Regions from separate parts of the Salimicrobium salexigens genome, predicted to be linked through region 1. Evidence: a T-box and tRNA genes for the amino acid it is inferred to sense, from the RefSeq annotation. Region 1 holds a T-box; the other holds one or more tRNA genes.

Region 1 (4,371 bases):
TTTTCGAACGAAAGAAAGCCATCTCCCTGGTTTAGGAGATGGCTTTCTGTTTAGATAGAGTTTTACAAGTGTTATTTCTTCAGGACGGGTGGACGGGTATGAAAAAAGGCAAAGTAAGAACATACTTTCCTGCAGGTTTTTCTATTGTTTTTCAAACGGTCGTTGCAACAATGTTTTCATCGGATATTTCCATTCGATGGAGGCGTGAGGATAACGGATCAGAATTTCTTTTTCCAGAAAATAAAGATCTTCCCGTTCCATCCCCGTCAGCCTGTCCGGTTCTTTTGCGGAAACTGTAATGGAAACCACTTCGAAAGACTCTTCCGTAGCCCCGACATATTTCTCACCCTCAAAGATAGCTCCTTTGTAAGTGATAAAGAAATTGCGCTTCGGATTGTCTTCGTTATCTTCGAAATAAAAACTGCGGTGTTCCACAGCCGTATTAAATTGCCGTTTCGGATCTTTGGCCAGCTGCACCATTGTATAGACGAGAAACAGGAGTGCAGCCAATAAAAGTATTCTGAATAAAATGACCATCATAGTAATCGTCCCCTTGTAGGCTTATAGTAGAGATACGGGAGAACAGGGGCAGAAGTTTCAACTATTTCTTAAAATGATAGCGCTGTTTTCACCCGACGTAACGATAAGGAGGAGAAAAATGCACTGGGCAGAACTTTATGAATACCAGCGGCAGCTGGATAAGTACATCGAGCAGCATAAAAATGTAGAAAAAGAGTCGGTCGTCGATCATAAGACTCTGGCTTTTTACGTGGAACTTGGGGAACTGGCAAACGAGACGAGATGTTTCAAATTCTGGAGTAATAAACCTGAAAGTGATCATGAAACCATCAAGGAAGAGTACGTGGACGGGCTTCATTTTCTGCTCTCCCTTGGAATAGAGTTGAACAGTTATGTCGAGTCAGCGGAAATTTCCGATGTCACCTCCCGGACGGAGGCCTTTCTAACGGTATACCAACGTTTGGGAGAATGGAAACGTAAAAAAACGAAGCAGGCTTATCAAAATCTTTTTGATGCGTACGTAACTCTTGCTGCTGCGCTGAACATTTCTGAAGAAGATATGAAGCAGGCCTATCTCGAAAAAAATGATGAAAATTACGATCGTCAGGACCGTGGGTATTGAGTTATTTTTGTGATTTTTTCGACTTCGGTTTATAATGTACAGGGAGTAATTCAAAGGAGGTAATAAGATGGCGAAGAAAGACGAAACGCTTACGATGCTTAAAGATCTTACGGATGCAAGAGGAGTCCCGGGTAATGAGAGAGAAGCCCGCGACGTGATGGAGCAGTACATAAAACCCTACGCGGACAGCGTATACACAGACAACCTCGGAAGTCTGATTGCCGAGAAACGCGGAGATAAGAAAGGCCCTAAAGTGATGGTGGCCGGCCATCTTGATGAAGTAGGGTTTATGGTAACGCGTGTGGACGAGAACGGGTTCGTCTACTTCCAGACAGTAGGAGGCTGGTGGAGTCAGGTGATGCTGGCCCAGCGTGTTACAATAATGACCGGAAAAGGTGACGTAACGGGTGTCATCGGTTCGAAACCCCCGCATATCCTTTCGGCAGAACAGCGTAAAAAACCTGTGGATATCAAGGATATGTTTATCGATATCGGTGCGGGCTCCAGAGAAGAAGCGGCTGAATTCGGAGTGAAACCTGGAGATTCCGTTGTCCCGTATTTTGAGTTCACTCAGATGAACAACGAAAAAATGCTGCTTGCCAAAGCATGGGACAACCGGATCGGCTGTGCAATTGCCATTGAAGTATTGAAGCGCCTGAAAAAAGAAAAACACCCGAATATCGTTTACGGTGTAGGGACAGTTCAGGAAGAGGTAGGCTTGAGAGGTGCGAAGACAGCTGCCAACATGATCCAGCCTGACATTGCTTTCGGTGTGGACGTCGGCATCGCCGGTGATACTCCTGGCGTTACGAACAAAGATGCCCAGGCTTCAATGGGAGAAGGACCTCAAATCATTCTTTACGACGCTTCCATGATTTCGCATAAAGGGCTGCGGGATTTTGTGACTGATACGGCAGATAAGAATAATATCCCTTATCAGTTCGATTCCATGGCTGCAGGCGGTACGGACTCAGGATCCATTCATCTGAGCCATAATGGGGTGCCGGCGCTCTCCATTACAGTACCGACCCGTTATATCCATTCCCATGCTGCAATGTTGCACCGGGATGATTTCGAAAACGCAGTAAGTATTATTGTAGAAGTGATTAAAAACCTCGATACTAAGACTGTCGAGAATATTACGTTCAACTGATTATACTGAACAGGACCGCTCCATTTCCAAGGGGGAGGTCCTGTTACTTTTGCGGTGAGAATTGAGAATACCGGCTGGTAAACGATGACCGGTAAGAGTAAGGAAAGAGTGAGGAATAACTAATGATAACATCCGTCAAAAATCAAAAAGTGAAAGAGTGGAAGAAACTCCATAAGAAGAAATACAGAGATCAGTATGGACTTTTCCTCGTGGAAGGCTATCACCTTGTGGAAGAAGTTGTTAATAGTGACTGGGAAGTGAAGGAACTTATAGTTCAGGAAGAGACCCGCATGCCGGTCTCTTATGAAGGGAAAAAGGAACTTGTAAGTGAAGCGGTAATGAAGGAGATTACGGAGACAGAGACCCCGCAGGGGATTATGGCGGTCGTGTATAAAAAAGAAGAGAGAGTGGAGACGGGATCGCGTTTTCTTCTCCTTGATACTATTCAGGACCCCGGAAATCTCGGCACTCTTATACGGACGGCAGATGCTGCGGGGTTTGATGCAGTACTCATCGGCAGGGGAAGCGCAGATCGTTTTAACGATAAAGTGGTACGTGCGACCCAGGGTTCGATGTTTCATGACATGAAAGTAATAGAAGTCTCTCTGGAAGATGAGATTCCCTTACTTAAAAGCAGAGGCGTCGCCGTTTGGGGGACTGCCCTGCACGGGGCCGGTGATTACTCGGAACTGAAGCGTCCGCAGAAAGTAGCGATTCTCCTCGGCAATGAAGGGAATGGAGTCAGGGAAGAACTCCTCGGGCTTTCTGACGACAGAGTGAAAATACCGATATACGGCGAAGCAGAATCGCTTAATGTCGCTGTGGCCGGAGGAATATTAATGTTTGCTGTGAATCAGTAGTTGCATTTACTTTACAATTTTCCTATAATTATTTATTAGTTATACAGGTAAAAGCTTTGACGGAGCAAAGTAGACAGTCGCAATATCGGTTACAGGGAGGCAGCGTCTCAGACTGGAAACGCTGCTGCCGTAGCGACTGCCGAAATTTCACTCTTGAGCTGACACAGTCGTGTCCGGATGACGGTCCGTTAACTTACGCAAAGTGGACACAACTGTGTCAACAAGGGTGGTACCGCGACCATGAACCTCGTCCCTTCTTCAGGGGGGCGGGGTTTTTGTATTTATAAGGAGGTATGGACAATGAACGAACGTTTGCAGGAACTCGAACAGGAGGCACTGCTGAAAGTAGAGCAGGCGGAAACCATTGAAGAATTGAAAAGTGTCCGTGTGGAATATTTAGGTAAAAAGGGACCGATAACGGAAGTGCTCAGGGGTATGGGAAAATTGCCGAAAGAAGAGCGTCCGGTAATAGGCCAGTTAGCAAATGAAGTAAGAGAAAGAATTGCCGATGCCATTGAGGAAAAACAGTCCAGACTTGAAGACGAAGCCCTGGAAGAACAGCTGAAAAATGAAGACATTGACGTTACCCTCCCCGGCCGTCCGGTCCAGGTAGGCGGGCCGCATCTTCTCACTTCGATTATTGAGGAGATTGAAGATCTTTTTATCGGGATGGGTTTTGAAATCAAAGAAGGTCCGGAAGTGGAAACGGACTACTACAATTTCGAAGCATTAAATCTCCCTAAGGGCCATCCTGCCCGTGATATGCAGGATACGTTCTACATCACCGAAGAGCTGCTGATGCGTACGCATACGTCTCCGGTACAGGCAAGAACGATGAATGCAAAAAACGGAAAAGAACCCGTGAAAATGATATGTCCGGGGAAAGTGTACCGGAGAGATAACGACGATGCCACGCATTCCCACCAGTTCACCCAGATCGAGGGGCTGCTTGTCGACGAAAACGTCCGGATGAGCGATTTGAAAGGGGTATTGCAGGAATTTGCGGCTAAAATGTTCGGAAAAGAACGGATGATTCGTCTGCGACCGAGTTTCTTCCCTTTTACGGAACCTTCTGTAGAGATGGATATTTCCTGTAAAGTTTGCGGAGGAGAAGGGTGTTCCGTCTGTAAAGGTACCGGCTGGATAGAAATTCTCGGAGCAGGTATGGTGCATCCGAACGTTCTTGAAATGGCCGGATACGATTCCGAAAAATATTC
Region 2 (4,371 bases), on a different contig from region 1:
ATAATGAGTCCCGTCGTCGTGTTGAATGATCTGCTCAGGGGTGAGGAGTTTCCTTACGTTCTTCTCCGTCCCTCCGATGTCCGTTTCCTCAATCAGTCCGTCTCCCTGGTCCACGGTCTCAAGGTTCGGCTGATAATTCCAGAGTGCAAGGGTCAAAAGCAGACTGAAAGCGACCAGAATAATTAAAATGATAGTTTTAATCGCCTCTCGGCTCATTTATTTCCCCTCCGCTTCTGGCGCATGAGCGGGAGCGTGAAGAATACCGTCGTCCCTTTACCTTCCTGACTTTCCGCCCATATTTCCCCGTGGTGAGCTTCGATTATTTCCCGGGCAATAGCGAGACCGAGACCGGTACCGCCGATTTCCCGGGATCTTGCTTTGTCGACCCTATAAAACCGGTCGAATATTTTCTCTACCGTGTGGGCCGGCATCCCGAGCCCTTCATCTTTAATGCTTACCTGCAGTTTCTGCCGCACCCGCTTCACGGCGAAGTGGATCGTACCGCCTTCCGGTGAGTACTTCGTGGCGTTGGAGATGACGTTATCGAGCACCTGCGTCACTTTGTCCTTATCCAGCCACACGTACACATTGTCAGACGGCAGCTGTTTTGAAAACTGGATATCTTCCCTCTTGTTCATCTCGAAACGTTCGATGATCTGTTCAAGGAAAGATACGAACTCCACTTTTTCTTTATAAAAACTCGATTCCTTATGGTCCATCTTCGTCAGCTGCAGCAGATCGTTGACGAGCCGGATCATCCGGTCGGTTTCGTTCTGCGTCACGTCGAGGAATCTCGGAGCGATCTCCTCGTCCCGCCAGGCACCGTCATTGAGTGCTTCCAGATAGCTGCGCATCGTCGTGAGCGGCGTACGCAGTTCGTGGGAGACGTTGGAGACGAATTCCCTCCGTTCCTGATCGGCACGCTGCTGTTCAGTTACGTCACTGATAACGGTGATGAACCCGTTCATTTCGTAATGTTCGTCTTGAACGACGGAGAAGTTGGCTTTCAGCAGCAGGTGCTGATCATTCGTACTCATATCGACGATCACGGAATCGAGGTCTTCCATCTCCTTCGCACTCGACACCTGGTCCTCGAGGCCGAGGACGTCGATCAGCGGTTTCCCCTGCACCTGCTCAAAGCGTTGGCCGATCAGGTGCGAGGCGGGAGCGTTCATCAGTGTGATAATACCTAAACGGTCCGTGGCGATCACCCCGTCCGACATGTGGGAGAGGACGGAACTGAGCTTTCGCCGTTCGCCTTCCGTCGTCGCCTGGGAGATCTTCAGTTTGTCGTTCAGGTCGTTGAACGTGTGGCCGAGCTGGCCGATTTCGTCGTTTCCGTGGACGTTCACTTTCTGGGAAAAGTCCCCGGTCGCCATAATCTGCGCCTGTCTTCGCATCTCGATGAGCGGCTTCGTAATCGTACCGGCTACGATTATTCCGAGTATCGCCGTAACGATAATGGAAATGACTGTTCCGTTTGCGAAAATCGTATTGATATCCTGAAGCTCTTCATACACCGGACTCATGTCCGCTTCAAAATAAATGGCCGCCACCGTTTCGTCCACGTCATTCGTAATGGTACGCGTTCCGACCCACAGCCTCTGCCCCGTCTCGGAATCGACCCGTGTCTCCGGGCTCGACTGGTCCTGAAGAAGGAATGCAGAAAGAACGTCCGGATTTGTAGTCTTTTTCCCGACGTTCGCCTGAGGGGTCGCATCTCCGCTTGCGTAGGCGGCGATAACGACGTTCGACCCTTCCTCTATTACCTGCAGCTGTCTGATTTCATTCCGTACGTACCCTTCGTTGAACGAATTCAGAATGCTCTGGACGTCGCTCTCAAGAGACGGATCCTCTTCAGTCCTGTCCTCTTCGAAGGCCTGCTGAATGTTGAAAGCCAGAGCGTCCAGCCGGCTTTCCACAGACTCCGTAAAGTTATTCTGCAGCTGTGCTTCCAGCCGATCGACGAAATAGGCACCGATCACCTGAAGACCGAGCAGAATAAGCAGGATGTATACAATAATCAGCTTCAGCCGGACCGACTGAAAAAAACCAACCTTACTCATACACGCCTACTCCTGTTCGGGATTTCTTAAATAATAACCGACACCGCGTCTGGTAACGATCCAGGCCGGAGTGCTCGGATTCTCCTCGATTTTTTCACGAAGGCGTCTGACAGTTACGTCGACTGTCCGGACGTCTCCGTAATAGTCATAACCCCACACCGTCTCCAGCAGATGTTCCCTGGTCATCACCTGTCCCGTATGGCGGGCCAGGTAATAAAGAAGTTCGAACTCACGGTGAGTCAGCTCAATATAGTTCCCGTCCCTTTTGACCGTGTAGGCATCCGGCTGGATACTGAGACGGCCGATTTCGATTTCCTTGGTACGCTGCACCCCTTCTTCCGGGTCATGCTGCTGGCGGCGAAGGTTCGCTTTTACACGTGCGATGAGTTCGCGGTTGCTGAACGGTTTCGTAACGTAATCATCCGCACCCATTTCAAGGCCGAGTACTTTGTCGATTTCGGCATCTTTCGCCGTAAGCATAATAATCGGCATGGCGTGCGTCTTCCGGATCTCCCGGCACACTTCGTTCCCATCTTTTTCCGGAAGCATAATGTCCAGAAGAACAAGATCGGGATCTTCCTCTTTGGCGCTCGCGATCGCCTCGTCCCCGTCGTGGGCACAAACGACCTGGTAGCCTTCTTTCTCCAGGTTGAATTTCAGTATATCCGCAATCGGTTTTTCATCATCTACTACTAATATTTTGTGAGCCATGTACGTTCACTTCCCTTTCTTCTGAACTTTCGTGCTCCTTATCTATTCTAACTCATTTTTTTTATCTTGTCCTTTTTTGATGAAAGAAAAAGGAGCCGGTACTTGTGAAAAAGATGGCCGTTGACGGTGTTTGTGCCGATCGGGAGGTTGCAGTCCTCACGAAGGGCACGATAACAGAGGAATCGTTACCTTCGGAAGAGAATTGGCCCTCCGGAGGTAACGATTTCTGCTTCTGCTTGAATTTTTTTATAAAAAAAGTACCCTGATCAATATCAGAGTACTTCGTCTGGAGTGGCTCGGGACGGAATCGAACCGCCGACACACGGATTTTCAGTCCGTTGCTCTACCGACTGAGCTACCGAGCCGCGGGAATGACAGGCGCCAATGCCTGACAACGAAACCTATCTTACCATAGCTTGTCGCTGTCGGCAATAGCGGGTATCATTTCTTTACTTCCCCTAAAGCATTGATAAGGTCGGCGGGGTCTTCTTCCAGCTTCAGACGGTTCGCGTGTTCAACGTCCACAAACCCGGATTCTACGGCGTGTTCCACCATCGTCATGAAAGGGGTGTAGTAGCCTGCCGCGTTCAGCAGTCCGACCGGTTTGTGGTGGATACCTATCTGCGCCCACGTAATCGTTTCCGTCAGTTCCTCAAGCGTACCGAAACCTCCGGGAAGGGCGATATAGCCGTCTGCGAGTTCGGCCATTTTCGCTTTCCGCTCGTGCATCGTGTCCACCTGTATGAGCTGCGTCAGTTTCGTGTGGGACACTTCGATACCGTCGAGCTGGCGGGGCATAACGCCGATCACTTCGCCGCCCTCCGACAGCGCGCCGTTGGCGAGAGCTCCCATCAGTCCCGCACTCGACCCTCCGTAGACGACCGTGATTCCCTGTCTGGCGAGCAGCCTGCCGAGTTCACCGGCCTTTTTTTCATACTCGGGGTTCTTTCCTTTACGGGACCCCGCAAAAATACATATTTTCATCTTTATTCCTCCCGAACCGAATTTATTCTGAATAAAGGAAAGACCCTTTGACTATGCAAAAGGTCTTTGGCAAAACGTTTACGATTCCCGGTAGACACTGCGTACCACGTTCGTCTGCGTGCGGTCCGGGCCGACGGAGAAAATGGACAGCGGGATGCCGGTAAGCTGAGCAATACGCTCCAGATAGTGACGCGCATTCGCCGGCAGGTCATCCAGACTTTCCGCTTTCGTAATGTCTTCCTCCCAGCCCGGAAGCTCTTCGTATACAGGCTCACATTCCGCCAGTTTCTTAAGGCTCGCCGGGAATTCTTCGATAATCTCGCCTTTATACTTATAGGACGTACAGATTTTCAGCGTGTCGATACCTGTAAGTACGTCCAGGGAATTCAGCGACAGATCGGTGATACCGCTCACGCGGCGGGCGTGACGGACGACGACACTGTCGAACCAGCCGACGCGGCGAGGACGTCCGGTCGTCGTTCCGTACTCATTTCCGGTTTCACGGATCTGATTTCCGATTTCGTCTGTCAGTTCCGTCGGGAAAGGTCCGTCTCCGACTCTCGTCGTGTAGGCTTTGGAGACGCCGACGACGTTCTTGATCTTCGAAGGA

Evidence for each region. A T-box is a leader RNA that pairs with one kind of tRNA and senses whether it is charged. The one in region 1 lies ahead of pheS (phenylalanine--tRNA ligase subunit alpha), so its partner is inferred to be a tRNA-Phe.
Region 2: it has a tRNA-Phe gene. The T-box ahead of pheS (phenylalanine--tRNA ligase subunit alpha) is inferred to sense a tRNA for this amino acid. The anticodon was not compared.

Annotation. Positions count from the first base shown of each region.
Region 1 is NZ_FTOK01000002.1:55,794-60,164, forward strand. Features, by position in the region: gene BW931_RS02500 (hypothetical protein) at 142-540, opposite strand; gene BW931_RS02505 (dUTP diphosphatase) at 659-1,141, shown strand; gene BW931_RS02510 (M42 family metallopeptidase) at 1,209-2,294, shown strand; gene BW931_RS02515 (TrmH family RNA methyltransferase) at 2,417-3,154, shown strand; T-box leader at 3,202-3,412, shown strand; gene pheS (phenylalanine--tRNA ligase subunit alpha) at 3,455-4,371, shown strand, end outside.
Region 2 is NZ_FTOK01000010.1:56,385-60,755, reverse strand. Features, by position in the region: gene BW931_RS11445 (YycH family regulatory protein) at 1-216, opposite strand, end outside; gene walK (cell wall metabolism sensor histidine kinase WalK) at 213-2,066, opposite strand; gene yycF (response regulator YycF) at 2,073-2,777, opposite strand; tRNA gene BW931_RS11430 (tRNA-Phe) at 3,070-3,142, opposite strand; gene BW931_RS11425 (LOG family protein) at 3,219-3,761, opposite strand; gene BW931_RS11420 (adenylosuccinate synthase) at 3,840-4,371, opposite strand, start outside.